DNA from 3 places in the Terribacillus saccharophilus genome. Region 2 is predicted to be linked to each of the others. Evidence: predicted binding sites of a transcription regulator. Region 2 holds the regulator's gene; each other region holds the start of a gene.
What was found. Region 2 encodes LexA, which represses DNA repair genes until DNA is damaged. Its sites were predicted from a motif close to CGAACATATGTTCG; they were not measured.
Positions count from the first base shown of each region.

Region 1 (10,969 bases), 150 kb from region 2:
CGGACTTCCGCCGATCATCGAGAGCCGTTCCTCTGAATCTGATTCCATACCGCCTGCCAGGAAGGCATGTCCAACAAAAATATGACGTTCTGCCATGTCATACGTATCGGTAATATAGGAAACGATTCGCTCCATCGCCCGCTGGTGAGTAGTAATGCTGTCATCTCCAAAGAATGCACGTACATCAGCAGGCTCCGTATATGGAATAAGATGAAAATGCACAGGGCCATGTGCATCTTCCAGTGTGACTGGAATCATACCAGGCCGCAGCTTCGTTTCGATATACAGCTTACTCGCCTTAAACAGCTGGCTGCCGAAATCGAGACGATCCGGGCTGTCATGGTTGCCGCTGATGGACAATACAGGTATTTCCTTATCCCCGATCAGCCAGTTCCATGTATTGTTCAGCAGTTCCACTGCATCGCGGGGCGGAATAGCCCGATCATATAAATCGCCTGCTACGATGATCGCATCAGGCTGTTCTCTATCAATTATCGTTTTGATCTGCTCCAAGATAAGAGCTTGATCTTCTGTCATATGTACGCTGTTGACGATCTTACCAAGGTGCCAATCAGCGGTATGCAATAGTTTCATACGAATTCCTCCTGCTATTATTCTAGCATGATTTAGAAAAGGGTGGTATGGGAAGAACCGGTAGGAAACTGCTAATCTTGCTTTCTTCTATGAAAAGGACATTTGGAGGGAGAGCTATTGTCATCATGGAGAAAGTACTGCTTCCATTCAAGATTGTCCTTATTGCCGTATGCATTCAAATCAGGGTGAATGTCACTAGAATCGTATTTGAGGATCCGTTCCCGAATTTTCTGTTTGATGCCAGCTGCAGCTTTCGGTTTCGATTCGAATGTTTCCAGCACCCATCTTGGCGTTACGGCTAACAACATACAAGGGAAATTTCGGCTTCTCTTATTAGAATGCGCTGGCGTGGCACAATACATGAAATATTGCTCTCCGCCAAAACAATATTCCCATAATGCATTTGCAGGATCATTTGGGATGTGCATTGGCCAGCTCTGTGAATCGTGGGCTGTCGTTTTGCTGAGCAAATTCCAAAAAATATTGAAATAAGCAGGTACATCAAGGTGTTGCTCCTGCTGTTTTGTTGTATCAAAGAATATTATCAGGGAAGTATAAGAACCAAATTCCTTTGCTTGCTGTCCGTATGTGTGCAGAAAATCCGCCAGTTGTTTAGCTGCATCTTCTGTTGTTGGATCAACGGCAAATCCATAACGGAATTGACCAAGCCTATGCCCTACCGTGGCCGGTATGCAAGGGAACTGGGATTGCTGATCGGATAATTTATTATGGAAGGCAAGTATTGCTTCTTGCTGCCAAGAAGTCTTGGGGTGATTTTCAGTAACACAGCTGTCGTACAAGATCGTCATCACATGTTCTCCTTTTCCTGGGTTAACCCTCAATACTTTATTCAGGATGGAGATAGCAGGTGAATGACAGGTATCATGAGGACATACGCCACATGTTCCGCTGTGGCTGGATGGCAAGAATTCGATCCATACGGAAGGTGCGCAGCTGCTTGCGCAAATAACAATACCCTGTTACGGATGCTTCATTGATTCGTTCGATCTTTACTTGGCGTTTCGTCAAGGAACCGTCCTTTGCCATATAAATTATTGTAACCTGCTGCTCAACGAATTTTGCCAATGCGGCTCTTTCCATTAAGATCCCTGCTTTCTGTATCATTCATATATTCATTATATACGAACGCGCGTTCTCTGTCACTTGAAAAAGAACATACGTTCGATTATACTATTTACAGGAGGAATGACGTATGGTGAATGATCGAGGAAAAATCAAGTGGACATCTTTAATGCTTCCTGAGCATGTGGAGATGCTGCAGCAGATGGGAAGAGATATTGGAAAAGCCAAGCCGCCGATCATGGATGAGCAGCAGCTGGAAGAACTAGAACAAAAGGTGCGCTATATCCAGGTAGGTAAAACGAAAGCCAATATGTTGTACAGAAAAGGACCCAATGTGGAACATGCGTCAGGCATCGTTACAGGGCTGAAGCAGTTTGAGCAATACTTACTTTTGGATACAAAGAATAGCTTGTATCCTATCCGCATTCCATTCGACCATATTATAGATATCACATTCCAATAAAAAAAGCCGCTCCTAGATGGAGGCGGCTTTTTTCGTATAATATAGCGATAAACTAGCTTTAACGTGCCATGTTTTCCGTTGGTGTTTCATTGGAAGCATATGTTTTTGTGTCCAATTCACCTAGCGTTCGGCTGGTAACAAGTCCTGATACCATCGATCCGCTAACATTGAGTGCTGTACGCCCCATATCAATCAACGGTTCAACCGATATTAATACACCAGCTAAAGCTACTGGCAAATTCATTGTAGAAAGAACAATCAAAGAAGCAAATGTTGCTCCTCCGCCTACTCCTGCTACACCGAATGAGCTGATCATAACAACTAGTATTAGTGTTGCAATGAATGACGGTGATAAAGGATTTATACCTTGAGAAGGCGCAATCATAACCGCAAGCATAGCAGGATAGATTCCAGCGCATCCGTTTTGTCCGATTGTGATACCAAATGATGCCGAGAAATTGGCGATTGACTCTGGTACACCCAGTTTATTTCGCTGCGCCTCAACATTTAGCGGCAGGGTACCGGCACTCGTACGGGAAGTGAAGGCAAAAGCCAGTACTGGAAAGACTTTTTTAAGATACTGCTTTGGACTTAGTCCCAAAACAGCTAGCACAATTAGATGAACAACGAACATCGCAATCAGCGCGACATAAGAAGCGATAACAAATTTACCTAACGTTGCGATTGCATTAAAATCACTGCCTGCGACTGTCTTTGCCATCAAAGCAAGTATGCCGTATGGCGTTAAACGCAATACCAATGTAACGATACGCATGACGAGACTATGCAATGCTTCAATTAATTTTTGGAAGAAAGCAGCATGCTCAGGAGTCTTTCTCCTTATCCCGAGGTAAGCTACCCCGACAAATGCTGCAAAAATAACAACTGCAATCGTGGAAGTAGGTCTTGCTCCTGTCAAATCCAAGAAAGGATTAGCAGGCAGGAATTCTAATATTTTTTGCGGGACTGTCGTACTTTGTACTTCAGTTAAGCTTGTTTCCAAATCTTCACCGCGTGTTATTTCCGCATCACCGGCAGTTATATCAATTGCTTTCAGATCAAAACCTGCAGCAGCTGCAATACCGATTGCAGCTGCAATTGCTGTTGTTACCATCAGTGTACCGATCACAAGTCCGCTTATCTTTCCAAGATTAGAAGACTTCTCTAGTCTCGTGAAAGCAGCTACAATCGATATGAAAACTAGCGGCATGACGATCATCTGCAAAAGCTTCACATAACCGCTTCCCACCAACCCGAACCAATCATTTGTCATGACGATGGTTTCAGAAGCCGGATCATAAACTAACTGCAGTATAACTCCGTACACAATACCGAGGCCCAATCCGGTCAGTACTCGTTTGGAAAAGGAAATATGATTCTTTTGCATGTAAAAGAGTACGCCGATTAAGGCTAAAAGAATAATAATGTTCACAACTGTGAATAAGTCCAAATAAATCATCCCCCTTATAAAATTATATAATTCCAATCAACTAAGTATGAATTGACCTTTTACACAATACCATGATGGAAAGATTATGTAAATATGAAACTATAATTCAGAAATAAGCAGTTAAGGTAATGGATACCGTAATAATTTATGAATTCACACCAACAAAAATCCGGTTCCCATAATAGGAACCGGATTTCGTCAATCAGCGAAACGAAGAAGATCACCATTCAGGATAGCATCTGAATAATATAAATCTTTATTACGCTTTTCAAAATATGGAGAGCATTTTTCCATTTTTGACTGTTCAGCTGAAGTCTTATCATAGCAAAGCTGTTTTGTGTAGATGACATCATCTGAAACAAAATCACCATCTCGGAAAACAACGAATGGATCACGATCAGGAGCTAGCAGATCTTGGCCGAAATTTGGATAAGCAGCCGTATCCACGCCAAGGAGATGCAAGATGGTTGGCTGGATATCAATCTGCCCTCCAGGACTATGGAAGGTTTCTCCCTTCTGTCCAGGTACGTGTATGATCAGCGGGACCCGCTGTAAGTCAAGCTCTTCCGGTGTCGAAAGATCCTCATCCAAATACGATGCTATTCCATCATAATAGTTCTCTGATATACCATAATGATCACCAACGAGTACAATGATGGAATCTTCGTATAATCCGGTGCGTTTTAGTTCACCGAAAAATTCTTTAAGTGCTTCATCCTCATATCGAACTGTCTGGAAGTAGCGGTCCACGACATCCAGACCTGTGTCTGCTCCCTCTATAAATATATCCTCTTCATCCAACAGAAATGGGAAATGGTTTGTAAGCAGCAGGAACTTACTGTAAAACGGCTGCTTCAGTTTTACAAGATAAGGCATGGATTGCTCGAGGAATGCCTTATCCTTTATACCGTAATTAATGGAATTTTCTTCGGAAACTTGATAAGAATCCTTTGAGAAGAAATCATCATAGCCAAAAGCATCATATGCTTCCTCCCTGTTCCAGAAACTGCCGACGTTGCCGTGAAACGAAGCGCTATGGTATCCGTTTTTTGAAAGGATTTCAGGCATAGCAATAAACTCATTTTCCGGCCGCCTGACATAGACAGATCCGCTTGTAAGCGGATAGAAAGACTGATCGAACATGAATTCAGCGTCCGAGGTCTTTCCTTGAGCAGTCTGGTGATAAATCTGATCAAAATAGAAACTTTCTCCCATCAAGCTGTTCAGGAAAGGAGTGATTGCCTCTCCTTTCACTTCTCTGCCGATGACAAATTGCTGTGTGGATTCCAAGTTAATTAAGATGACATTCTTGCCTTTTGCAACGCCAAAATATTCTGATGTGATATCTGTGTCGGCAGCTTCTAAGTACGCTGCTGCCTTCTTATAATCCTGTTCTGTAGCAAACGTACTGCTGAGCTCTGCGCGCGCCGTTTGGTAAATATCATAGCCGTGATAATATACTGGTCCTAATGTGCTCACCATTGCTGACCGATTATAACTGCCATCATGCTGGTCTCCTCCGCCGATAAAAGAGCAGCCGACATTGATGGCTATTAATAGCGCAGTGCTCACAGTGAGTATACCCTTTCGTTTCCACTTGAAAGGTAGGGAATGCGGACGTTTAAAGATCCACCATAAAAGAAGAATCACGACATCTGCGAAAAGCAGTAAGTCCAGTGGATCCATCAATTCAGCAGTGCTTTGACTGAGTCCCCCGACATTTTTGAACTGAAAAAGAATAGGCAGTGTCACAAAGTCGATATAAAAACGAAAATACAGCAAATTCCCGTACAGAATACCAGTTATGATGATATGTAAAATAAGGTAGGCGCCAGCGCGCAGTTTCCTGGCAAATAGATACAGCAAGACAAATAAAACGGCAACCGACGACAAACAGGACAGAAATAGCTGAATGTAATCAAATGGTTCATATAAAGGTAAATCAAAATAGATGATACAAATAAGATACATTTTTAATAAAAGGAGAACTGCCCCTATCGAACAGAATCCTTTTGCGGTAGCAAAAAAGTTCATCAGACGACTGTTTCCTTCTTTCCGATCAGAACAGCAAGCGCATCTGTCACACGCTCCAAATCCTTTTCCTCATGATGTCCCATGACGGAAATTTGCACCCAATTTCGCTCGATAAGGTAACTGCTATTACAGCTGATCAAGCAGCCTTTTCGGGCAAGCTCCCGGCCAACGATATCCGCACGCTGCTCCTTCGGCAGAACGATAGTAACGATGCCAGGCGCATATGCTGCATCTGCTAAGAGTGTCAGTCCCTTCTCTCTACAATGCTTAATTAGTATATCCGTCAACTCACTGACCCGCTGTAGCAGTTTTGCATCTTCCCATTGATCGATTGCAGCAGACAAAGCTTTGATCAAGTTAGAAGAATGCGTGAACGGCGTACTATCATATGTATGGTACAGACCCAGATCCAGATAGCGCGGAATGCTGTTAGAAATTTCTATTGTATGATGATAGAAGACGAAAGCCAAACCAGCATAGGATGCTACACCCTTTCCGCTACCAGCGGTGGCAAGGAACACATCACGCAGATCAAGTGGTACATTGCCGAGGGAGCTGCAGCAATCCAGAACCAGCTTGCTGTTTGTCTTCTTCGTTATGTACTTCAGCTGATTTATATCTTGCAGCACACCGGTTGAGGTTTCCGAATGGACAGCCCATATCCAGGCGGCATCACAAGCTTCTGCCTCTGCCAATATGTGTTCATAATCAAAGCTTTCACCCCAAGGTATTTCCACTGTGTTGAAATGCAGACCCGCCCGCTGCGCATGATCTGTCAGCCTCGATCCAAATTCTCCATTAACAAGAATCAGGCCCTGCTCAGTCAGTGTGCGCAACTGAGCGGCAACGGCATCGTTTCCTAGTGTCCCGGTACCCAGCATTATTTGGACATGCTCTGCATGTGTCAGACTTTTTAACCGCCCTCGCAGCTGATGAAGGTGATCAAGAAACGCAGGTGCACGGTGGGAACATGCTGTTTCACCCATTGCCCTTTTTACTTGATCAGCCATTGGAACAGGACCTGGCAAGAAACTTATCGAATCTTGGCTTTGCAAAAAAATGCGCTGAAAAGCCCGCGCTTTGCGCTGGAACAATTCTTCCGTCACATACATCGGCTGGAACTGTGCATCTCCTGATCCAGTCAACGGTCCGAAAGCAACGAATCCCATATGCTTATACAGCTTCTGCTGCCGTAAGACGCCGGAAATAACGGCCATATCAAATCCATTTTCGAGACAGTATTGAATAAGCGCTTCTGCTAGCCTGAAAAATACGAAACTATCACGATAGGCTTTTTCTACTGCCAGTAATCTGATCTCACATTTGGCATCATGAGGAGGCAGATAGTCGTCCAGTCCCTCTATTTTTTCATCAAGTGAAAAAGGCCTGACTGAGCGGATGGCGATCATTGCAACGACCATATCCCCATCCAGGCCGATAATATATGTATTTTCTTGATTGAACCTGTCTATTCTTTTACGCTCCTGATTGGTCTCGTGCTGTGGAATTTCCTCTGTAAAGGTACGATAATTGAGCGCATGGACCTGTTCGAATTCCCATGGCTCGGTAGCAATCTTGTACTTTAATTGTGTCGAATTCATCGTAAGTCACCTTTCATTACGTAATAGCAAATAGCTCCAAGCAGCTTTCAAATGCGTATGATGGGCTGCCAGGATAAGGACAGTCACTACAACGTAAATAGCAATAGTTAGCATGTCCAATCGTAAAAATGGAAGCAGCACGGCTGTACAGGCATAAGCAAGTAAACCTGAGATGCTGAATCTTCTAAGGAAAAGATAGATACATAGAAAAACAGCAAGCAGCAGGAACGTTGCTTGAAAAGAGTAAATGACAAATGCCCCGAGGGAAACTGCTATTCCTTTTCCACCTTTAAAGCGGAGCTGAATGGGGAATATATGACCCATTACTGCTGCAATAACACCCAAGCCCGCAACAAGTTCAGTCTGACCGCTCCAGCGGATAAGCAGCACAGCTAGCATTCCTTTAGCTAAATCGAAGACAAGCACCCAAAAGAAACCTGTCTTCCCCATTGCTCTTCCGGCATTCGTTGCCCCTGCGTTCCCGCTTCCAGTCGTACGAATATCGATCCCATGCTTCCATTTCATCATATAATAGGCGCCATTTTGAGAGCCAAGCAGATATGCCAATATGATACTTATTAAAGCGAGCCCGACGGCTTCCATAAAATTACACCACCTTGCATTAGTTCCATAGTATAAATAAATATCTGAACTTTCAATGACATTTGACAAAATTTTACCTGAAAATGGTACAAAAAATGCCTGTATCTGCTGATACAGGCATAATAATTAGTTATTCTGTTGCTTCATAAGTTCTCCATAGACGATCAAAAACCTGCAGTGCTCCATGGAAAGGACTGTTCCATTCCAAGTATTCGCTGATTTCGTCGTAAGATGAGCTATGTTTTGGGAAATTATGATCTCCAAACATCCAGTCAGCAAGCTGGCTCTCATCCGTTGGTTTCTTTCGTCCTCGGTATGTCATCATAAAATGATAAAAAGAACGCATTTATTCACCTTCTCTCGGTTGTACTTCGCTCTTCTTCCTCCACACCGGATAATAAATTGTCAGCACTATAAGTAAGAAGAAAAAAACAGGCGGCAAAAATACATACAGCATTTACTGCCTTACCCGATCATATTGGATGAAATAATAATCGTATGGATTCCGTTCGTCTTTGACGCCTTTCTCACGTGATGTTTCATTCCACTCTTTCAATGGAAAGTCTGGGAAGTGCGTATCTGCTGGAAAGCTTTCCTCTATATACGTCATATAAATACGATCGGCGATATCCAATGTCTGTGAAAAAATCTCACTTCCACCGATAACAAGGATTTCTTTTTCAGAGTACTTGTCCGCCAAATCTTTTATTTCTTTCACATCATGCAAAGTAGTAATATTTTCTGCTTGGAACGCTTTATCTCTCGTAAGCACAACATTCGTCCGATTCGGCAGAGCACCATTCATCGAATCGAGCGTCTTCCTTCCCATAACGATGATTTGACCAGTCGTCTTTTCTTTGAAGAATCGCAGATCACGCGGAAGTCTCCATGGAAGGTCATTTTTATATCCGATACCTCGGTTCTGATCCATTGCAAATAATAATGAAATCATACTTGTCCCTCCTTATACAGCAACTGGCGCTTTAATAGCAGGATGCGGTTCATACCCGATGATTTCCAAGTCGTCCATGGAAGCATCGAAAACAGAATGCAAGCTGTCTTTAATCTGTAATGTTGGCAATGCTTTTGGTGTACGGCTTAGCTGGGTTTCAACTTGCTCAAGATGATTCGTATATAAATGCGCGTCTCCAATTGTATGGATGAATTCCCCGACTTCCAATCCGCATTCTTTGGCGATCATATGCGTCAGCAAACTATAGCTGGCAATATTAAACGGGATACCAAGGAAAATGTCGCCGCTGCGCTGATAAAGCTGGCAAGAAAGTTTATTGTTTGCTACATAGAATTGGAACATCGTATGACAAGGCGGCAGGGCCATCGATGGTACATCTTCCGGATTCCACGCGGAAACTATCAATCTTCTGGAGTCTGGATTTTTCTTGATCGTTTCAATTATGTCTTTCAATTGATCGATGCTTTCGCCTTGTGTTGTTTTCCAGTTTCGCCACTGTTTTCCATACACGTCTCCAAGATGGCCAAAACGTTCGCTAAAGCTATCATCAGTTAGAATCAGCTGCTTGAATCGCTCCATTTGTGTTTCGTATGTTTTTCGGAAGCTATCATCCTGCAGAGAACGGCGTCCAAAATCAGTCATATCCGGTCCGTCATATGCTGCACTTTCCACCCAGTTTTTAAACGCCCATTCATTCCAGATGTTATTGTTGTGCTGCAGCAAATAGCGAATATTTGTATCGCCCTTAAGGAACCAAAGCAGTTCGCTTGCAATCAGTCGGAAAGGGACTTTTTTTGTTGTAAGCAACGGAAAACCTTTTTGCAGGTCAAAGCGCATCTGGTAGCCGAAAACAGAAACTGTGCCAGTGCCTGTGCGATCTTCTTTTTTAGTGCCATTTTCAAGAACATATTTGCATAGATCCAAATATGCTTGTTCAGAGGTTGTCATAATATATCATTCCTTTATCGTATATCATCACACGGCATCTCCCACTCCTCGAAAAATCGGTTTAGGAAGTCTTGCATGTAAGCATGTCTCGATTCAGCCATACGCAATGCTGTTTTTGTATGCAGTGTTTCTTTCAATTTCAATAGTTTATCATAAAAATGCTGTATGCTCGAATGCTTGGGGTCATTAGGCCAGTGGATGAGGCGGCTGGCTGCTCCGCCAAATGCAAATGTCCGAGCGATTCCGATAGCACCTATTGCATCCAAACGATCTGCATCCTGAATGATCTTTCCTTCCAATGTATCAGGAGTACGCCCTTTACTGAAGGAAATGTTGCGGCATGCGTGGAAGATATCCTGAATTACATGCTCTTCCAATTCAATGCGCCGCAGAAAACCTTGTGCCTCAGCCACAGCGTCTGCCGGCTCATCAAACAGTTTATGGTCACCAATATCATGCATCCATCCAATTGCCTCTGTCAGGAACGGATCAGCACCTTCTTCGAACGCGATTTTCCGTCCCATCTTAGCTACCCGTTTCATGTGGTAGAAATCGTGCCCAGTAGCATCTTTACGAAATATGGTATATGCATAACGCTCCATTTCTTCTAATTGTCTTTTCTGTTCCATCATTCATCGCCCTTCCTAGTCAAATAAGTTCAGTTGTTCTGGCGGCGGATCCGGAAGCTTCTGTCCAAGTAGCTGCATCATTTCTTTGGCATTATCACTGGCATCTCCGCCGGAATTATTATTAAATAGCAAAATGACACGTGTGCTGGAATGCTCTAACTCCAATGCAGTATCCCGCCACTCTTTTAATTCAGTCGAATTGTATCGATAAAGAAAACGGACTTTTCGCCAATCATCGCGACCGTTTTGATTCCAGCCATGTACATTCCGTCCGTGGAAGCGCACAAGCGTCAGATGGTCGTTTGTGGCTTCAGGAATTGCTGGCACAGAACCACTCCCTGCCTGCGGTTCATCGCAAACTGTATGTATGAATTCTAGCTCACGCAACAGATGAAGTGTCTTGTCTCTGTATTCCTCTGCATACCAGGACTGATTACGAAATTCAATCGCTACCGGCAGCCCTTTTGTCAGCTCACGAATAAAACGGAGTCTATCGATGCTTGTCTTTTCCACCTGGAACCAAGGAGGAAACTGGAAAAGGACCGCAGCTAGCTTATTTGCTTCTATTATGGGCTGAATTGATGCCAAAAA
Region 1 covers NZ_CP008876.1:1,544,540-1,555,508, forward strand. Annotated here, with positions in the region: gene GZ22_RS07735 (exonuclease SbcCD subunit D) at 1-594, opposite strand, end outside; gene GZ22_RS07740 (YqcI/YcgG family protein) at 666-1,403, opposite strand; gene GZ22_RS07745 (WYL domain-containing protein) at 1,477-1,695, opposite strand; gene GZ22_RS07750 (YolD-like family protein) at 1,808-2,140, shown strand; gene GZ22_RS07755 (L-cystine transporter) at 2,199-3,599, opposite strand; gene GZ22_RS07760 (LTA synthase family protein) at 3,789-5,624, opposite strand; gene GZ22_RS07765 (GNAT family N-acetyltransferase) at 5,624-7,225, opposite strand; gene plsY (glycerol-3-phosphate 1-O-acyltransferase PlsY) at 7,232-7,828, opposite strand; gene GZ22_RS07775 (YozE family protein) at 7,959-8,174, opposite strand; gene GZ22_RS07780 (dihydrofolate reductase) at 8,286-8,780, opposite strand; gene GZ22_RS07785 (thymidylate synthase) at 8,793-9,749, opposite strand; gene GZ22_RS07790 (HD domain-containing protein) at 9,764-10,381, opposite strand; gene GZ22_RS07795 (DUF72 domain-containing protein) at 10,394-10,969, opposite strand, start outside.
Region 1: the regulator LexA is predicted to act here: its motif matches at 1,766-1,779, upstream of GZ22_RS07750 (YolD-like family protein).

Region 2 (10,969 bases):
GGCTTTCATTAAGAGGCTTATCCATTAAGGATCATCAACGCTGTTTTGGTATCATAATTTTTATAATTCTTTATCTATCGCTAAAGAATTAATCCTAACTAAAAGCTGATTTATTGCATTATAATCCGGCTTGTCAGGAAGTGGTGAATGCTCTGCTGCTTGTTTAAGATCATTATCTAACGACTCTATAAGCTCTTCAGCTTCACCAAAGGTATATTTACCATTCCTACAGTCTAGCAAAAAGCTGCGATTTGGTCTGTATGTGCTAAAGTTACCTGTCTCCAATATCTCAATAGCGCTTGTCAGCAGCCTCACGCTATGCATAAAGAACTTCGTGTCATATCCATAAAGATCAATCAAATCTTGTCTGCCGGATCTGCTATCATTCCTCTGCTTAAGCTTTTGAATCTGAGAGTTAGCATATCCTCCGAACTTCTTTTGTATTTCTCTAGAAAGGAATAGATGCCGACTATCTATTAATTGTTGTCCCAAGTCTGTTATTTTTATGTACTGCTCGTTTTTCAAGAATAATATTTCAATATTATTGGGCACTCCGACCATAGCGTCCTTAACGAACTTTGTGATATGAATAATATTGATATCTATATCGTCTTTCGAATTTTTAAAGTTCTTGCCTCCACTGCTGTTGTATTCGTTGAATGATTCCAGTCCTAAAAAGTAGCTTACTGGTGGGATACAAATTCCTTTATAATCTTTATCCGAGTCCTCCGTATTAGTGCCATATGCATAACTGCCTGTTGGAGCTAAAATGATGGTTCTTTCTTCGAGCCATTCATGACCGATGGATTCCATCTCTTTTCCATCCCCTTCCTTAATCAATAAATAGTGTTATCAAAATAAGCACAATAAAAACTTATGACATATTACACGCTCATCCTTCTCTGAATAACAGATGTGTTAGGTCACCATTTCCCGCATTCATTCATAAACTAAATCCAGATTGCAGCAAATAAAGGATGGGATAGTTATGCTCTATTTTACGGGGTTATTCCTCTTAATCATTGCCGTGAGCTTGGATAGTTTTGGGGTTGGAGTTACTTATGGTATGAGGAAAATCCGCATTTCCTTCATAGCGTTAATAATTATCATGCTCTGTTCTGGAGTTATGGTTTTGACGTCGATGACCATTGGGAGTGTATTAAGTTCTCTTATACCCTCTGGTGTTGCAGAAATATTCGGGAGCTTAATTTTAATTTCGATAGGATTATTTAGCTTATATAATGTTCTTGGATCAAAAAAGAATAAATTCACTGAAGAGAATTCTAAATTAGAAAGTAAATTGGAAGAAAAAGAATGGAAGCTCGAGATAAAAAGATTTGGTTTGTTTATAACAATACTTAAAAAACCACAAATGGCAGATCTGGACCGCTCAGGTACAATTTCAGCAAAAGAATCTCTAATACTAGGCTTTGCCCTTTCACTTGATGCATTTGGTGCTGGAATCGGAGCTACTATGGTCGGGAATTATTCCCCCTTTATAACTGCTATATTAGTATCTTTAATGAGTGGTATATTTATATTCTTTGGGATTAAATCAGGCTTAATTTTAGCAAAAATAAAATGGATGCAACAAGTAGTACTTTTACCTCCATTTCTCTTGATAGCTCTCGGGCTTATAAAAATGCTATAACATCGACACAGACACCAAAAATCCCCTCCTCAAATTAGGAAAGGGGATTTTTATGATGTATTAACTTGACTGAACTTCTCGTTCATTCAAGCCATTATAAATAGAAGTTGCTACCTTCTGATCTTCGTTAGTGGATAACTTATACCGATGTTTTTTGAAAACACTTTTTAAAGGTGTTTCATCTCTCTTGTTTATTTCAGAGCATTGATGGATTCCTTTATATCCCTATCTCTACCTTGGGAATCTGCCGTAATACAAATTCAATCCGATAAATCTTCTTGTCGTTATCTCTCACAAAACGAATCGTAGAATCCATTTCCCTTAGGGTAAGTAAAAACTGATCATCTCCAATTGGATCAAGTACTACAACAGGCATTCCTGCGGTTGCTAGATGCAGCTTTCCATCCTCTACATAAAATTCATTCATCATACCGTCACCTGATATGAATGTACCCTCATATTCTTTTAAACTTTCAAGAGATAAGTCTGCAGTCCCCACGTTTAAGTATGATGCATCGATGTCTTTATCCAAATGCTGTGTGGAAAATGCGCTGAAAAGCAGTTTCGAAGATGGTGCTCCTGCTAAGTTCGCAAGAGATACACCAGTTAGATTAAGTTCAGGCAGGATATTCATCTGGGCTGTTACCCCTTTCATATCTCCGCCATGATGAATAAGTTTATATCCAAAGAAATCTGGAATGATATTTAAACCGTAACCGTAAAAACTCCCATGAGCACATTTGATGTGCGGTGTTGTCATCAACTCCACACTTTCAGGGGACAGAATACGTGTACGACCAATCTCTCCGCTGTTCCGAATAATTTCTGTAAACTTGAGCATATCATTCACTGTCGATTTTAAAAATCCTGCTGCACGCATTGCTGGAGCGTCCCAAGGATTATTGGACCGGAATACAATTTCTTCGCCATCTTGCATTCGCATATCATATAAAACAGCTATATCTTCATAGTCATTCTTGTATTGAAAACCACTGTTATGCATACCAGCAGGCTCTAAAATATTTTCTCGCACATATTGTTCGTATGACATACCGCTTACCCGTTCAATTATTGCACCTAAAAGAGCATAGGCATCATTGGAATAACTGAATTCGGTTCCCGGCTCTCCTAGGAGAGTAAATTCTGTATTTGCGATAGAATTCATTAAATCTGCGTATGTATCAATTTCAGGAATCGCATCCAAAGGGCTATCTTGCTGCTGCTCTCCCCCGAATTTCGGATCCTTTTCCATGCTTCTCTTAACTGCACCTATTAATGTAAGTAATGGCGGCATACCCGATGTGTGCGTCAAAAAATGATGAATCGTCATTTGTTTTGTTTGCTCTTCATTCGGCGTCTTAAATTCAGGTAAAAATTTAATGACTGGATCTTTTACAGACAGTTTTCTTTTCTCTTGTAACTGAAGGATGCTAGTAGCTGTAAAGGCCTTTGTTATCGAGCCGACTCCAAAAACGGTATCTGCTGATAATGGAAGTTCGTCTTCCATGTCACGATGTCCAAACTCTTTTTCATAACACAATTCACCATCTTTAGCTAATCCAATCGCAAAACCAGGTACTTTGTATTTTTTCAAAATATCATCGCTATATTGTTCGAAATTATGTACTTTTGTTCCTTGTTTCATGGGTAAACCCTTCTCTCTTTATCTTGTCTTCAAGTTCATTTTAAGCATTTCAAGTTGATTTTCCATCAATCCTTAGAATGGAACTTTCTAAGACTTAAGACGGATATTAGTTACAAAGACTTTAGTATAAATGATCCAAGTCGTTTATAAGCATTATAAAACAACAAAAAACCACCCTCTCTACTTAAATTCTCAGCAGAAAAAGTGGTTCCTGGATTTTAATCACTTCTATCAGTAATCAAATCCCTTGTTTGCAATGCCAAATCGCCAACTTGAAACGTCAAAGCTATATAGAAATAATTGCTTATTTACCTTGTTGGTTATTCATTGCGCGCATCATTTGGTTGATTTTCTTTTGTGATGGTTTTTGACCCATTTGCATCATCATTGTACGAAGCATCTGTTCATTAATTGGCGGGTTCTTCTTAAGATAGTTCATCATGTACTTTCTGGCAATGAAAAATCCAAGTGCAACGCCGATAATCAATGCAGCCAGTGCTATAAGTACGACCCAGATCGGACTCATATTGGCTTCCTCCTTCAAAATATCTCTAATCTAGTATAGACAATCAAAAGGAAGAATACAATAGATGAACCCGTGATTGCAAGTCATTTTTTATGATAGGAGCAATCCAGCCGCAGTTGTTGGCTGCTGGCTCAATAATAAAAAAGGAAGAATCGAAGTGGCGGAGCTCTGAGAAGACCGTTTCTTCGGCAGTCGTCAAGGAATCGCAGACTACTCGAAGATAGTGCTGATCCGTCTCTATATGAACGCTATCATCCTGATAAAGAGCTTGCTGAAGTGGCGCTCCAGGAGAGAAATCATAGGTGATATAATCTAGCTGCTCCTGAACGTATACAGTATCCTCCACTTGACTGGAGAGGAAAAAACGATAGAGGATATCCGACTTATAAAAATAGCGGAAATAAATTTCGTGTTTTACCCAATAGACGAAGTATTCTTTCATAAGCTTGTCCCTCCTTCTCCTTTGAAAGAATAGTATACGTCAGGAACGATGCTTAATCCCTCGGAACGTGTTGCAAAGAGGCACGAAGTTGCGAAAGTTTACTCGAATTTTGTCATATAAGAAAAAGACCAGCCTTATTCCAAGGCTGGTCTTCACATTAATCCAAGATGGATTTTACTTTTTCAATAACATTCTCAACAGTAAAGCCGAATGCTTCAATCAATTTATCTCCGTTGCCAGAAGCACCGAAAGTATTAATACCGATTACTTTGCCTTCATCGCCAACATATCTTTCCCATCCAAGCGGAGAAGCCATTTCAATACCAACACGTTTCTTCACTGCAGGAGGCAAGACGCTATCTTTATAGGATTGCTCTTGAAGCTCGAAACGATCCCATGAAGGCATGCTGACGACAGAAGCCTCAATGTTTTGTTCCCTAAGCGCTTCTTGTGCGCGTACAGCCAACTGTACTTCTGAGCCAGTAGCAAGAAGCAAAACATCCGCAGTTTCCTTCTGAGCAGGACTTACAACGTAAGCACCCTTCTTCACGCCTTCATATGCAGCTTGCTGCGTAGATGGCAGTGTAGGAAGATCCTGACGCGTCAATACAAGTGCAGTTGGAACTTTTTCAGATTCAAGTGACAGTCTCCAAGCAGCTTGTGTTTCATTACCGTCTGCTGGGCGAACAACACTCAAACCTGGCATTGCACGAAGTGACGGAAGCTGTTCGATCGGCTCATGCGTTGGGCCATCTTCTCCGACTGCAATAGAATCATGTGTCAATACGTAAGTCACAGGTGTTCCCATTAGTGCAGACAAACGGATAGCCGGACGCAAGTAGTCACTGAATACGAAGAATGTACCACCGTACACTTTCAATCCGCCATGAAGTGCCATACCGTTTAATGCTGCACCCATTGCGAATTCGCGCACACCGAACCAGATATTGCGTCCGCTATAGTTCGCTTTAGAGAAGTTCTCTTCTTTTGCAAGCAATGTTTTATTCGAACCTGCAAGGTCAGCACTTCCGCCGAACAAGCTAGGCACAGCATCTGCGATTGCGTTCAATACTTTACCAGAAGCAGAACGAGTAGCAGTCTTATCTTTGCCCTCTTCATACGTTGGAAGCGTATCTGCCCATCCTTCTGGTAACTCTCCTTTAATTGCCGTAGATAATTCTTTAGCAAGTTCAGGGTGAGCTTCTTCGTACTTCGCAAATAGCTCATTCCAAGCATTTTCTGCTTCAGCACCGTTTTTAACGACCTTCTCTTCAAAATCAGCATAAACCTCATCTGGAACGTAGAAATCTTCATGTTTCCACTTGTAATATTCCTTCGTAAGTTTTACTTCATCCACACCTAGTGGTGAGCCATGAGAAGCACTTTTAGCTGATTTGTTCGGAGAACCGTATCCGATGACTGTTTTTACTTCAATCAAAGTTGGCTGAGTTGTATTTGCTTTCGCTTCTTTGATTGCTTCGCGAATTGCATCTACATTCTTACCTTCTTCGACACGGATAACTTGCCAGCCATAAGCTTTGAAGCGATCCTCTACGTTTTCAGAGAAGCTGTGGTGAAGATCACCATCAAGAGAAATATCATTGGAATCGTACAACACGATTAGCTTGTCCAAGCCAAGATGACCTGCAAGTGAAGCTGTTTCATGTGAAATACCTTCCATTAAGTCACCATCACCACAAATTGCGTATGTGTAATGGTCTACGACAGGGAAGTCCTCTTTATTATACTTCGCCGCAAGATGTGCCTCTGCCATCGCCATACCGGTAGCCATCGCGATACCTTGTCCAAGTGGACCAGTTGTCGCTTCGACACCATCCGTATGATGGACTTCCGGATGTCCTGGTGTACGGGAACCGTATTGACGGAAGGATTTTAAATCATCGATGGATACTTTGTATCCTGACAAATGTAAAAGGGAATACAATAGCATGGAACCATGTCCAGCAGACAATACGAAACGATCCCTGTTAAACCAGTGGGAATTCTTCGGATTGTGAGCCATGAAATCGGTGAAAAGCGTATAAGCCATCGGCGCTGCACCCATCGGCATACCTGGGTGGCCGGAATTCGCTGCTTCGATTGCATCGATTGATAACGTACGAATTGTATTAATGGAAAGCAATTCTGTAGTCTGAACCATGTAAACATCCCTTTCATCTAACAAATTATGTACTCTTGTTCATCCTATACAAAAATCCTCAGATTAACAAGGATTTATATATAGAAAAAGAAGGGAAAGGCTGTGCATAGAGCCAGCCGTCCCTTCTTATTTCTCATCACGTAATTGTTTTACTTTTTCTGGTGTAACGTCATTGCCTTCACGATCCATAACCGTCATCGACTTGAACTGGTTCTTGAATGAAGAACGTACATTTCCCAGATATTCCTGTCTTAGTTCTTTTTGCTCTTTCTGTTCGCTAAGGCTGAGTCCTTCTGCCTTGGCTTTATTTGCTAACGCATTTAGGCGTGCTAATTTATCTTTAGTTAACATGTGTATATGCTCCTTTAAGCATTAGAGTTAATATACCTATGTTACCCGCTAGCGTCTTCCGATTCAAGCGAAAGATACTCCTGGTACCTTCTATGTACGGTCGCCTTTGATACATTAAAGCCCATACCGCGCAGAACAGAGCTGATTTCTTGGAAAGTAAGCTTGTTGTTTCGCAGCCTGATTACTTCTTGAATCGGAAAGTCAATCCGCTCTCTGCCAGGTGCAGCCTGCTGGTTGCTCAAATTCTTACTTGGATCATATCCGGCCTCAATTGCCCTTCTCATACCTCGTTTAATTTTCATATTATGAATCTTCCGCTGATACTCCTCGACAATACCAACGATCTGGAGCACCATACCATCTGATTCTGAAAGCTGGAATTCACCGTGCTGGCTTAACGTATACACCTTGACCTCCAGCTTCTGAAGATGATGGAACAAGGCGATCTTCGTATTGCCTCTTCCTAGCCTCGTCTCATCCTGAATGAGAAGACAATCTGCTTCATGTGCTGTAAATATATCCAGCATGCGAAAAATTCCCGGACGTTCGATCTCATAACCGCTCTGTTTCTCTTCGATGATATCGATAACCTCTATGTTGGAGGACGCAGCAAGACTGATAAGCTCTTCGCGCTGACGCTCAATCGAGCTTGCTTGCTCGTCCTTTTCTGTACTTACTCTGCAATAGATGACTGCTTTCATTGATGTACCCTCTCACTTCGACTAATTAGACGCTCATTATAAGTGTAAAGTATAGGAAGAAAAGCGTGAAGCCGAAAAGCACATAATAGAATAGATCTGATTTTGCTAGTTTTTTGAACATGGTAGACCCCTCCGTTTTCAAGAACGTGCGTTCTCTTTGTTAATTCCATTATATACGAACATAGGTTCTAGTCAAGGCTTTTTTTCGAACGGATGTTTGTATATTGCAATCTATCATGGTATACTGTATGTAATAAAAATATATGCACGGGGTGTTCGATACATGATAAAACTATCGAAAAGACAGGAAGCGATTCTAGCATACATAAAGGAGCAGGTACTCGATAAAGGCTACCCGCCATCCGTTAGAGAAATTGGCGAAGCAGTTGGCTTGGCTTCAAGTTCTACAGTTCATGGCCATCTTTCCCGCTTAGAGAAAAAAGGCCTTATCCGACGTGACCCTACAAAGCCGCGCGCTATCGAGGTATTATCATTAGATAGTGAAGAACAAACAGATATTCCTCGCGGCGAGGCAAACTACGCTCCGGTAATCGGGAAAGTAACAGCTGGTATTCCAATTACAGCAGTGGAGAATATAGAAGAATATGTCCCTGTACCTAGCCATCTAGTAGGACCGGATGATAATATCTTTGTTTTGGTTATTGTTGGTGAGAGTATGATAGAAGCTGGTATTTTAGATGGAGACATGGTCATCGTCAAACAGCAGCAAACTGCTCAAAATGGAGAGATTGTTGTTGCGATGACAGAGGACAATGAAGCAACAGTGAAACGCTTCTTCAAGGAAGAAAACCAGATCCGACTGCAGCCAGAAAACAGTACGATGGATCCTATTATTTTGGATAATGTTAGCATTCTTGGTAAAGTAATCGGCTTATATCGCTCCATTCAATAAAAAAATCGGCTCCGGCCGGTTTTTTTATTTTTTTCATAGAATTTACATACTTTTAGCCTTCTTTCGACATATTTTTTGGGTATATTAGATTATGATATTACCAAAAGCTAGAAAGCGGGTGGTGTTGTGAAGCTGTTGTATAAGCTCTTCTGCAAGTTGCGAGGCCGTCATAAGATTGATAGTGTTACTGATTCGTGTAAATGCGGATATACAAGAAGCCACCGCAGAGAACAACACAGTATGGACGATTATTATCTTAAAGAACGCTAAAAACGGTATAAATAAGGAGCTTGCCTACATGGCAAGCTCCTCTTTTGTGTTTTCGTCATTCAGTTATAGAAGAAAGCTAGATATTAGTTTGTTTCTTGTATCTTTCTGCCAAAGTGATACTTCCTCCACTCTCCATAGAAATGAGTAACAGCCGTGCGGAATGCTGCATAAATCGGAACAATGAGTAACAAACCGATAAAACCAGCAATATTACCAGCAGCCAACAATAGTGAAATGACGGTAAGCGGATGCAGTTTCAATACTTTCCCCATCACATTAGGTGAAATAAAGGAACTTTCGATTTGTTGAGCTATGAACATGACTACTGCTGCCCATACAGCAAGCATAGGGTCCTGGAAGAATGCAACCAGCACAGCAGGAGCAGCGGCAAGATACGGCCCAAGGAAAGGAATGAAGTTTAACAGTAAACCGATTAAAGCAAAGATTAAGGAGTATTCCAATCCTATAATCAGATATCCTATATATAATAACGCTCCGACACAGCAACTTACGATAAACTGGCCTTGAATAAAGCTAGACAAAGTATGATCTAGTTTTCGCAATAATTCTTTTAAGCTCTCGGACTTATGTCCTGTAAAAAACTTTGTTAAAAATGGCTTTAGTTTATCTCCATCTTTTAGCATGAAGAATAAAAAGAACGGTATAAGGATCAGACCTACTGTGAAGCTGACTAAACCTGAAAGAAAACTAGTGAGATAGCTTAACGCTTGTTCTGTATAGTTTTCTAAATTATTGGAGAAATTCTGCACTGCACTGTTTATCTGATCTGGAACGGCTGAATAATTATCCTCCACGTTCTCTACGAGAGATTCAGCATGCTCCACTATAACAGGAACTTGTTCGGACAGTGCAGCTATCTGATCCTGTGCTATCGGTGCAATAAAACGAAATCCTAGATATCCAATTCCGATAATCAACAGAAATAAAATTAGAATTGCCGACCACCTCGGCAGCTTTAGCCGTTCCAGTAATTTAACCAACGGCCTAGTGATGTAAAACAAAAAGCCCGCTGCAATAAGCGGAAATGCTATTGCTTTTACAAATTCATATAACGGGGTGAAGATATAATTTACCTTCCCTAACAGCAGTATGATTGTCAAAATCAGTACCGCTGCTGTCAAACTCTGAAACCATCGTTTTTGCAGCATATTATGTACCATCCCTTGAATAGAAGTTCTATTCCATTTCCCTGCGTATTACTCAAAAAAACATATCTTTCGTAAGCATTTGTTAAGGAACAGAGTTTGGATATTCACGAGATACATTCGATGCAACGATAAAAAAGAAGGTTTCTGTAGTTTATTTTTTTCTTGTATGTCTGAAGTCTATATTGCTATAAACAATAAGAAGCCTGCCTAGACGGCAAGCTCCTCCTGTATGCTTTTATGTTGTTTCATTGCTAAATTAAGGGCATCGAGAAGAATACCCGGCGTCGCTTTCTCGTATGTCTCCCCTAACAGTTGCTTGGCTCCCGCTAGAATCCGCTGATTACCCATCAAAGCTAACAATTCATGTCCTTTTACTAAAATATCGTCAACGAAAACATCTCTGTAATCTTTAGAGTTTGTTACCACACCTGAAATGAACCCTTCTTGCAGAAGAACCTCCGCATGATGCACGACATCGTATGGTGTACACGTTCCGACAGCACATCGGTACTCTCTTGCTTTCGTTCCTTGGAGTTGGTCTGCTTCTAACTGTTCCAGTATTTCATGAAATAATGTAACGCGTAGTTTTGGCATTTGATCTCCTCCTTAATATAGTTCTATTATTTCACATATCAGCTTTTAATTTCTTGAAAAGTTTGTACATTATTTCACAAATAAGTGACAAGTTAGAGAACTGAATTAAATACAGCAATCCGTGGTATAGACTCTATAAGCATTTTATTGGAGGTGCAATATTGTCAAACTATCATACTACCCCAGACGGAAACGGAAATTGGCAGGTCAAGAAAGAGGGAGCAAAGCATACTTCAGGCAATTTTGATACGCAAAAGGAAGCAATGGATTATGGGAAAGAACTAGCTAAGAAAACTAAAGGGGAACATTTCATTCACGGACGAGACGGAAGAATTCGGGAACGAGATTCATATGGCAATGATCCATTTCCACCGAGAGGTTGAACAAAGTCATAACGTCTCATAAGAAGCTAAATACCTATAATCTCAGAATAAATAACAAAACCTGAAGATAGTTTCAGGTTTTGTTATACTAGTTTTTATTCTTTTATGCTCTATTAATATGCAATCCATCCCGCATCAGCCGCTATTACTTGCCCATTTACGA
Region 2 covers NZ_CP008876.1:1,394,411-1,405,379, reverse strand. Annotated here, with positions in the region: gene GZ22_RS07110 (nucleotidyltransferase domain-containing protein) at 61-813, opposite strand; gene ytaF (sporulation membrane protein YtaF) at 989-1,651, shown strand; gene GZ22_RS07100 (serine hydrolase domain-containing protein) at 1,869-3,296, opposite strand; gene GZ22_RS07095 (YneF family protein) at 3,601-3,822, opposite strand; gene sirA (sporulation inhibitor of replication protein SirA) at 3,866-4,264, opposite strand; gene tkt (transketolase) at 4,422-6,425, opposite strand; gene GZ22_RS07080 (DUF896 domain-containing protein) at 6,552-6,776, opposite strand; gene GZ22_RS07075 (YneB family resolvase-like protein) at 6,818-7,477, opposite strand; gene lexA (transcriptional repressor LexA) at 7,761-8,390, shown strand; gene GZ22_RS07065 (AI-2E family transporter) at 8,744-9,829, opposite strand; gene GZ22_RS07060 (hypothetical protein) at 10,037-10,423, opposite strand; gene GZ22_RS07055 (DUF2188 domain-containing protein) at 10,585-10,806, shown strand; gene GZ22_RS07050 (SDR family oxidoreductase) at 10,920-10,969, opposite strand, start outside.

Region 3 (10,969 bases), 470 kb from region 2:
ATTTGATTCAAGAGCAAACTGGCATCAAGAATGTGGAGCTTGGCTGGCAGAGTGAAGGTAATACACCAGATCCATGGCTTGGACCGGATGTACAAGACCTTACTCGCGAGCTTTACGAGAAAAAAGGCTATCGCTCCTTTGTATATGCACCAGTTGGCTTCATTGCGGACCATTTGGAAGTACTTTATGATAATGACTATGAATGTAAGGTTGTTTGTGACGAACTAGGCGCGAAATACTACCGTCCGGCAATGCCTAACACGGACCAGCAGTTCATCGATACATTGGCGAAGGTGGTATTGGAGCAGCAGGCACGAGTTGAGCGCCATGGCTGAGAAAAAACAGATTGCGATAGTCGGGGGCGGTATTGCCGGCCTGACGACCGCTTATTACCTTCAAAAGCAGATTCGCGCCTATCGTCTGGATTATGAAGTAAAGCTGTTTGAGGCCTCCAGCCATCTTGGCGGAAAGATCGACACGCTGAAAAAAGATGGATTCGTGATTGAACGCGGTCCTGATTCCTTTTTAGCACGTAAAGAATCAGCATCCCGTCTGATTCACGATATCGGCATGGAAAAGGATCTCGTGCGGAACAATACGGGACAATCCTATATCCTAGCTGGCAAGAAGCTACATAAAATGCCGAAGCGAGCTTTTATGGGTGTGCCGACAGAACTAAAACCGTTCTATCAGTCACGTCTTCTTTCTACTAAGGCGAAAGCGCGTATCAGTGTCGAGCCGATGCTGCCAAAAGGTAAAGAAGCCCAGGATCAATCTATGGGATTATTTTTCCGACGCCGCTTCGGCGATGAATTAGTAGAGAATGTTTTGGAGCCGCTTTTGTCTGGTGTATACGCCGGTGAAATCGATGAGTTAAGTCTGATGGCCACATATCCAAAATTCTATGAAGTAGAACAGCAGTATGGAAGTGTGATTAAAGGACTGCAGGCAACTATGCCGAAGCCGCCAAAACAAAAGAAAGATGTGAAGCCTCCAGGTGCATTTCTTTCCTTGAGGGACGGGCTTAGCTCTTTGGTGGAAGGTTTGGAAGCGAAGCTTGATCCAGGCACTGTCCACTTAGATACAACTGTGGATCATATCGAGCGCAAAGAAGATCATTATCATCTGCTCCTGGGCAACGGAGAGGTATTCCGAGCTGACGCTGCAGTGCTTGCTTCACCTTTCTTTGCGGTTCAGCGTATGCTGAGCCAATATGATTTCATGGAACAGCTGAAAGAGATGAAGGCGACATCTGTAGCTACGGTTGCAATGACATTCGATGCTTCTGCTATCAAGAAGGATATTGATGGTACAGGCTTTGTGATCTCCCGCAACAGTAAGTATCGGATTACAGCTTGTACGTGGACTCATAAAAAGTGGGAAGGCACGACACCAGAAGGCAAAGTCATGCTCCGCTGCTACGTCGGAAGACCTGATGATAGCGGGATAGTGGACTTGTCCGATGAGGAAATCGTCCGGATCGCTTTAAAAGATTTGAATAAAATCATGAAAATAAAAAGCAAGCCGCTATTTTCAGTGGTCAGCCGCTGGAAAAAAGCGATGCCGCAATACGTTGTCGGCCATCTGCAGCGCGTCGCTGATGTACGTGCCAATATGGCCATCAACCTTCCAGGTGTATTCCTTGCGGGTGGTTCATACGATGGAATTGGTATTCCGGATTGTATCGATAGTGGCGAACAAGCTGTACAAAACGTACTTGCTTACTTGCGCGAAAAAAGCTTCTCCTAAGGGAGAAGCTTTTTTTGTAACTTGTCATTTCATAGATATATGTAAACAGGTAACATTCTAGGAACTATGCGAATACGGCTTGCTTTTTTTCTTGTTCCAAGCCTCAACAGCTTGGCTGCGCGACTTTCCTTTGTTAGTAGGGTTAGAGAAGAATTCGCGGATGAATCGGTTATACTCGAACTGAGGGGCAATATCTTTCTTATAAGCAGGGTCCTGCTTACGGGTTTGTTCTTCATGCCATGCATTGATTGCATCTTCGTATGTTTTGCCGATGTTTGCACGGAAGTAGTCTTGTATATAAGTCGAAAAATGAAAATGCTCTCCGATTTCCTGCTTGAAGAATGCTCGTACATCCTGGCTGCATCGATGGTCTTCTGTAATGACGGTGGAACGGCTGAGCGGTTCTTTGGATTTCTTCTTTCTGCGTAATTGTTTTTGGTTCGGTTTTTCTATGAGACCGTCCCGCAGGAAGCTTTCAATTCTTGCTGTAATCTCCATCTTGGATCCAGAGACTGGTAATTCATTTTCCCGGCAGAATTGGACGAGTTCTTCTTTCAGCCAATAATAATTTAAAAAATCATCTGCGTTAGTGATTCGTGTCAATTCTGGTCTCATGTTATATCCCCCGCATGCGTTTTTTCTCTTTTTGTTATATTATGTCATATTTACAAAAAGGAGACCAGCCCTTGACTGGAGAACTCCTTACACATTAGGTGGTTTACATGCATGAATTTCGGTAATGTAACAGTAGAAGGAGAGGTGCACAAATTATGAAATTGACAGTAATAGGATTTTGGGGAGCATACCCTGGCAGAGAGAGTGCCAGCTCGTGTTATTTAGTAGAAAAGGACGGATATGCCTTGCTGCTGGATTGCGGAAGCGGGGCGCTATCGCGGATGCCAGCTTTCGTTAATCCAAAGGAATTGGATGCGGTTGTTGTAAGTCATTATCATCCGGATCATATAGCAGATATCGGAGCACTGCAGCATGTTTGGCAAGTACAAAACAGCTTGAAAGGAACAGAAGAGGTGCTGCCAATCTATGGTCACGAAGAAGATGAGGAAGGCTTTAAGAATTTATCTCATAAATTTACCGATGGGATTGCTTACAAGCCAGATGAAATTCTGAGTATAGGGCCTTTTGCTATTACATTTATGAAAACGAAGCATCCAGTCCCGTGCTATGGTATGCGGATTTCGGACGGTGTCTCTGATATTGTGTATACAGCTGATTCCAGTTATTTAGAGGAATGGGCGGAGTTCAGCAAAGATGCGGATCTGCTTATTACTGATTGTAATTTTTATCAGCATCAGGATGGCGAGTCTGCCGGTCATATGAACAGCCTGCAAGTAGGCGGCATTGCGGAGCAGGCTGGTGTGAAAAATCTCTTTCTCAGTCATCTTCCGCATTTTGGAGAACACCGTCAGCTGCTGGAGGAAGCAAGCAGCGTCTACAGTGGACATGTAAAGCTAGCATATGAAGGATTGACATGGGAAGGGTAGAACCTTCCCGTTTTGTCTGAATTGCTATCATGCTGAGGATTCGGTAGAATATTAGTAGGATAAACAATTTTGACACTGGGGGTCTTTATTTTGCGTTTTATCGATAACGAAGGTATTACAGATCCGAGGATTAACCTTGCGATCGAAGAGTATGTTCTGAAAAATTTCGGCAAAGACGATACATATTTGCTTTTCTATATCAATGAACCATCCATCATCATCGGCCGGAATCAGAACACGATTGAAGAAATCAATACGAAGTACGTAGACGATAATGGCATTAAGGTCGTACGCCGTTTATCCGGAGGCGGAGCCGTATACCATGATATGGGGAATTTGAATTTCAGCTTTATCACACAGGACGACGGTAACAGTTTCCAGGATTTTGCTAAATTCACTAAGCCGGTTACAGATGCATTGAACAAGCTCGGTGTACCAGCAGAATTGAAAGGACGGAATGACTTGCTTGTTGGTGAACGCAAGATTTCCGGAAATGCGCAATTCTCCACACGTGGCTTAATGTTCAGTCATGGTACATTAATGTACGATTCAGAGATTGAACACGTAGTGTCAGCTTTGAAGGTGAAGAAAGAGAAAATCGAATCCAAAGGGATCAAATCTATTCGCAGCCGTGTAGCGAATATCTCTGAATTTATGGATAACAAAATTCCAATGGATGAATTCAAGGAAATTTTGCTTCGTTATATTTTCGATGTGAAGGATACGAAGGATGTACCACGTTACAAACTGACAGAAGAGGATTGGAAAGCCATCCATAAAATCAGTGAAGAACGCTATCAGAAATGGGAATGGAACTACGGTAAATCGCCGAGCTTCAATATTCAGCAGACGCATAAATTCCCATCAGGGAATGTTGATGTTCGTCTGGATGTGAAGAGTGGTATCATTGAGCAGATCCGTGTCTTCGGTGATTACTTTGGTGTCGGTGAAGTCGGGGAGCTTGAGGAAAAACTGAAAGGTGTCCGTTATGAGCGCGAGTCGATTCAGCAAGCGCTAGCGGATGTAAATGTGAGCCATTACTTAGGTAAGATCGAGAAAGATGACTTTATTGATCTTATGTACTAATCATCTATGAGACGACCTTCGGGCCGTCTCTTTTTTACAGGAGGAATCGGATGAGACGGGTACTTCTTGCTTATATGATCTATCTTTTAGCAATATGGATTTTCTTTCCATTCGTCTATACAGAGTGGAATGTGGATGTAAGTACATACGCAAGTATCGGTCATGCAGTCTACTTTTCCAGACTGCCGTTATTGCCGCTATTTCTTTATGTTGTTTGGAAGAACGATAAGCTGCAGAAAATAGCTGCTAGCATGGAAAAACGACTGCCTAAATTCTTCGCAACTGCCGGCTATATGGTTTTATTGACTAGCGTATACGGTATTGTTCAGCTTCCATTCCGGTTGGCGGGTTATTGGAATGCGCGTCAAGCGCAAATCAGTGTCCAGAATTTCGGGGATTGGGCAGGAGAATACGTGCTTAGCTTATTTCTCTTTTATTTGGCTGTCACAGCTGTCGTTTTCGTATCAGAGTTACTGATGAAACGATTCCGTAAAAACTGGTGGATCATTTTGTGGTTCTTGCTTGTGCCTAGTGCGATTTTCGTCGTCTATGTCCAGCCGATGTGGATTGATCCATTGTATGAAGATTTCTATCACCTTCCTGATGGCGAATTGCGTACGGAAATAGAGCAGCTGACTAGTGAGGCAGGAATTCCTGATGCAACACTGCTGGAAGTGGATAAAAGCGCCAAAACGGTTACGTATAATGCATATGTCACGGGACTGTTCGGCAGTGCTCGTGTAGTACTCTATGATACGACTGTCGACGGCTTGGCCCAAGATGAGGTTTTGTTCATCGTCGCCCATGAAATCGGTCATTATGTGCTGCATCATGTGTATTGGGGGACAGCTGGTTTTCTTTTACTAGGCTTTGTCCTCCTTTGGGTAACCAAAAAACTATCAGATAAATTTTTGGCTGAAAAACAGATAAGTGCTCATCAGCTGAGAGCAGTGCCACTCTTCCTGCTTATCCTTAGCTCTTTGCAATTTGCGAGCGAGCCTGTTTCCCTTTATGTTTCCCGAGAAATGGAGCGGCAGGCGGATGCTTATGCGCTGGAGCATGCACCTGATACAGAAGCAGGCATTCATATGTTTCAGAATATGCAGCAGGTTTCTAAAGGCGATCCAAACCCTTGGCCGCTATTCCAATGGCTCCGCTCCACACATCCATCCAACCAGGAGCGTATCAAAACAATAGAATCTTATCAGGAAAACAGGTAGAGACATTAGCTCTACCTGTTTTTTGTAAGGATTCTATTAAGAAAAGGGTATTCTCCTGTTTTCACGCCTGAAATTTTGCTATTGTAGAATCAATCCCTCTTTTCCTGCATCAGAAAGGATGTTTCAGGATGCAGCAGATAGAACAAAATCCAACCATGGCAGAACTTACGCCGCTTACAATGGCTGTACTGCCAAAGCTCCTCGACAATGGTCAAGCAGGTTGTGAAGTAATCGAGACTGAAGATAGTTTTACTTTTCGCACCCCTCCGAGCAGATTCATCGATTTGGCCTGCAAGTTCTATGGAAGTAGCTTAAAAGGAAGGCAGGCAGGTGTGAAAGATATATGTGGAATCACTCATAAGGCCCCGATATCGATAGACCCTGTCAGCGGTATGTATTTCTTTCCCACCTCTTCACCACTCTCCCATGCATGCTCCTGGATCTCTCATTCCCACATCAAGCGGATAGAAGCCGCCCCGCATCAGCGAACAACCCTCACATTTAAGAATGGCCATACACTCATCCTTGATGTTTCTTATGGATCCATGATGAACCAGGTCCAGCGTACTGCGCAATACCGATTTCTGCTGGATAAGCGGATCAGGCATTTGTGGAAGTATGGCGGGGACCAGATTGCGGAGCCTTTTGTGTAAGCTCCATCAGGATAGCCTCGACTTTCTTCCGTATTGCCGGATTAAAATAGTTACGCTTTTCCTCACATTCCTTTGTGATGAACAGGAAGGTGGTGAAGGCGTCGTTTTTCTCCGCTGTCACAATCTGCATATTACGCTGACGCAATTGAATACGCAGCTGACGGCGCTCCTCCAATGCAGTTTTCTCCATCGATTGTAATGTATGTAACAGATGCGCTTTTATCTTATGCTTTCCTTCTTCTACAATCCGGATATCCTGCTGCAGGACAACAATGGCCATTGACAGAAACAGGAAGCGGGATCCCAGCTTATATTCCGACTCACTAAGACAACGCATATGCCTTTCCTCCTAAATACGAACATGTGTTCCATTATACCCTATGCTATGCAAAGTGAAAACAGGATAGTACAGGTAATTTTCAAATGACTAACCAAATGCAGGAAAAGAAGGGATAATCCTGTCAGACTTTGCATGCTTGGGCTTTTCGTTTAGAATAGTAAAAAGATGTTTTTGCTGGGAATAGGAGAATGGTTAGATGGTCTTAGGTTTTGGATGGAACGATTTGATGGAAATGTTCCGCAATGGAACATGGGACGATTATGCGAAGTCCCTGCTTGATCGATATGAGAATCTGGGTCCTATACCCGGCATTGGGCTACCTTTTTTGGAAGCTTTCCTGCCATTTCTGCCGCTTGTTGTCTTCGTACTAACGAACACTGTAGCTTACGGTCTGTTATGGGGCTTCCTATATTCGTGGATCGGTACGTCACTTGGAGCGATCACCGTCTTCTGGCTGATACGCCGTTATCAACATACACGTGTAATCAATTGGCTGCGACATAATAAACAAGTAAATCGAATAACAGAATGGCTGGATCGTCATGGATTTGGTCCGTTATTCATTCTTTTATGCTTTCCATTTTCGCCCTCGGCTATCATCAATGTAGTCGCAGGATTATCGAGAATCAGTGTGCAGCAATTCGCTTTAGCGGTATTTCTTGGTAAAGCGCTGATGATTTTCTCAATTGCTTACGTCGGTGACAGTCTGACTTCCTTTGCGGAGAACCCGATCAAGACGGTTGTCGTAGCTGTTGCGATCATCTTGTTCTGGATGGTAGGTAAATACGTAGAAGGAAGATTGAAGAAGAAAAACGGCAAGCAGGAGCAATCACATAAGGATTAAAGCTATTCAAGCCGGGGTAAAGTGTTGCAAACACTTACACCGGAGGAAAGCACATGAAAAAGAAAAAACATTGGAAGTTTTTCTTCCTGTTTGCCGGCATCGTGCTTTTGATCTTCTTTTCCAGAGAATTAATCTTTGCAGATTATCGAGTGGAAGGGGAGTCAATGGAGCCGACCTTACAGGACGGTAACTTCCTGATGGTGAACAAGTTCATGAACGACGCAGATAGTATCCAGCGTTTCGATGTCATCGTCTTTCACGCAACAAAAGATGAGGATTATGTGAAGCGGATTATTGGAATGCCAGGGGATACAGTGGAAGTTAGCAATGACAGACTGTTTGTAAACGGTGAATACAGACCTGAGCATTATCTGGAAACGTATAAAGATGATGTCGATGGTCAGCTGACGTATGATTTCACGTTGGAAGACGTCACCGGGCGAACGACAGTGCCCGAAGGAATGCTGTTCGTAATGGGTGATAATCGAAGGGACAGCCTTGATAGCCGCTCATTTGGCTTCATCCCGATCGAACAAGTTGTTGGGAAGGTGGATGCCCATTTCTGGCCAATGTCTGCATCTGGACTTAGCATTTAGCTCCTTATCTTTGATAAGGAGCTTTTCCAATATATACAAGCGAACAAACGTGCGCATCTGTTTTCCCATAAACCGCTGAACATGATAGAATAAGATTACTAGTTTGGAAGACAGGAGTGGAGCTTAGAATGGGTGTACGTTTTATCATCGGCCGGTCTGGAGCAGGAAAAAGCCGTGCATGTCTCGATGAGATTGCAGCTAAATTAAAAAGTGATCCAATGGGATCGAATATATTTTATCTGGTTCCGGACCAGATGACCTTTCAGCAGGAGCAGGCGCTGATCAGGCAAACCGGTGTAGAAGGAAGCATCCGTGCACAGGTATACAGTCTGTCACGGCTGGCTTGGTATATCCTGCAGGAGACAGGCGGTGCGACTAAGCAGTTCATTACCTCGACAGGTGTTCAGATGATGCTCCGGAAGATTACCGAGGAACGTAAATCTGACTGGAATGTCTTCCAGAAAGCAATTGAGAAGAACGGCTTTATGGGGCAGCTGGAAAGCATGATCACAGAGCTGAAGCGCTATCGTGTTACGCCGGAACTTCTTCATGCTCAAATCCGGGAAATGAAGCAGTTTCAACAGCAGCATTCCCCTGAGGTTACACTACGGGATAAGCTGGAAGATATCAGCTATATTTATGATCGTTTGACCGCGCTTTTACGGGATAAGTATATCGACAGCGAGGATCAGCTGCATTTGCTTGCGTCTAAAATACCATTGTCGCGTTCTATAAAAGGTTCGGAGATTTACCTGGACGGGTTTCACCAGTTTACGCCGCAGGAGCTAGAGGTGATTGGTGCACTGATGACAGAAGCAGAGCAAGTGACAGTGACACTTACATTGGATGGAGCGAATCGCCACGATGTAGACGAGCTGGATTTATTTGCGCGCACACATGATACATTCCTTCAGATCAAACAGACGGCGCAGGAAAGGAATGTGCCGATCACTTCGATCGAGCAGCTCGATCCTGCAGATGGGCGCTTTGGGCATAACCCAGCTTTCCTTCATTTAGAGAAGCATTTGGAAACACGTCCAGCTCCAACGTTAAAGCAGGAAGTACCAATCACCTTGGCACAGGCAGTCCACCCAAGAGCGGAGGTCGAAGGTGCAGCGCAGGAGATAGTCACACTCGTACGGGAAAAAGGCTATCGTTATCAAGATATTGCGATACTGCTCAGACAGGCGGATGTATACCATGAGCTAATCGAAACAGTATTTGCGGATTATCATATACCTGTTTTCATTGATCAGAAAAAGCCGATGATCCATCACCCGCTGCTGGAACTGATTCGTTCAGGAATGGAAGTTGTTGATGGGAATTGGCGATATGAAGCTGTTTTCCGCGTACTAAAAACAGGTTTGATTCCATCGTCTGATGACGTTTATCCACTAACAGAGGAAGCGATTGATGAATTAGAGAACTATTGTCTTGAATATGGTATACGTTCCAGGGATCGCTGGCTGCAGAAAGAAGACTGGATTTTCCAGCGATTCCGTGGATTTGATACAACACGGCAAACTGACAAGGAACTGGAAACCCAGAAACGGATCAATCATTATCGCCGTCAGGTAGCAGAGGCGATGAAGAAATTTGATCGGAAGCTGCGGGAAGGTAAGACATTCCGTGAGCGATCGATTGCTGTATACAACTGGCTGGAACAGCTGCAAGTACCGCAGCGCCTTGAGGAAATGCAAGTTATCTTCGACGATCGCGGTGAGCTGGAAAGAGCAAGAGAGCAGGACCAAGTATGGGATAGTGTACTTCAACTGTTGGATGAAGCAGTGGAGATTGTTGGGGATGAACGCGTTTCCCTTCAAGTTTTCCGCCATACGATGGAGACGGGTTTTGAATCACTTGAATTTGCCCATATCCCTCCTAGTTTGGATCAAGTGATTGTCGGCACAATAGACCATAGTAAGGTAAGTGGGTTGAAATGTGCCTTCCTGCTTGGAGTCAACGAAGGGGTATGGCCGATGAAGCCGAAGCCTGATGGACTCATCAGCGAGGAAGACCGGGAAGTACTGGCTGTATACGGTTTACAGCTTGCGGCTGGAAGCAAACGTCAGCTGCTGGATGAGAGCTTTTATATGTATCTTGCATTCACGGCTGCAAGTGAACGGCTTTGGGTAAGCTATCCCATCAGTGACCAGGAAGGAAAAGCGAAGATGGCTTCTTCACTCGTGCAGCGCATGAAAGATTTATTCGACTGGTGCTGTGACGAGCGTATGCTTCAGGATCCAGAGGACAGCTTGGATACGGCTCGTTTTGTTGCTACTATCGATCAAAGTCGTTCGGCTCTTACGACGCAGCTTGCCCGCAAAATGCGTGGTTATCCAGTGCATCCTGTCTGGGATAGCGTACTGAACTGGTTCATCAGCCATGAGAGCGAGCATGAGCTGACAGGCAGAATACTGCAAAGCCTCTTCTATCGAAACGAAACAGAGGATTTGGCGGAAGAGACAAAAGAGCAGCTTTTCCCTAAAAAGGTGAAGGCAAGTGTATCACGCTTGGAAACCTACTATCGCTGTTCTTATCAGCATTTTGCCAAGTACAGTCTTGGGTTGGAAAACAGGCGGACTTATAAGCTGGATGCCCCGGATATCGGGCAGCTTTTCCATGAAGCATTGAAGCAGATCACAGATTGGGTTCAGCTCGATGGGCGGAATTATGCGCAGCTTAACCGGGAAGATGCAACAGGATACGCAAAACGAGCGATGGGCAACCTCGCGCCTGTATTGCAGAATCAAATTCTCCACAGCTCCAATCGGTTCAAGTATATCCAGCAAAAGCTTCAGGAAATTATCGCGCGTGCTGCCTACACGCTAAGTGAACAGGCGCGGCAAAGTAAGTTCTCTCCAGTCGGGCTTGAGCTTGACTTCGGGGAAAACCAGACACTGCCGCCAATTGAGATCACGCTGCCAAATGGCTATGATGTCCAGCTAAGAGGACGAATTGACCGCGTCGATAAAGCAA
Region 3 covers NZ_CP008876.1:921,148-932,116, forward strand. Annotated here, with positions in the region: gene hemH (ferrochelatase) at 1-335, shown strand, start outside; gene hemY (protoporphyrinogen oxidase) at 328-1,749, shown strand; gene GZ22_RS04755 (DUF6434 domain-containing protein) at 1,807-2,364, opposite strand; gene GZ22_RS04760 (MBL fold metallo-hydrolase) at 2,520-3,251, shown strand; gene lplA (lipoate--protein ligase) at 3,342-4,337, shown strand; gene GZ22_RS04770 (M48 family metalloprotease) at 4,388-5,557, shown strand; gene GZ22_RS04775 (competence protein ComK) at 5,686-6,210, shown strand; gene GZ22_RS04780 (YhjD family protein) at 6,158-6,547, opposite strand; gene GZ22_RS04785 (TVP38/TMEM64 family protein) at 6,747-7,394, shown strand; gene lepB (signal peptidase I) at 7,448-7,990, shown strand; gene addB (helicase-exonuclease AddAB subunit AddB) at 8,119-10,969, shown strand, end outside.
Region 3: the regulator LexA is predicted to act here: its motif matches at 6,567-6,580, upstream of GZ22_RS04780 (YhjD family protein).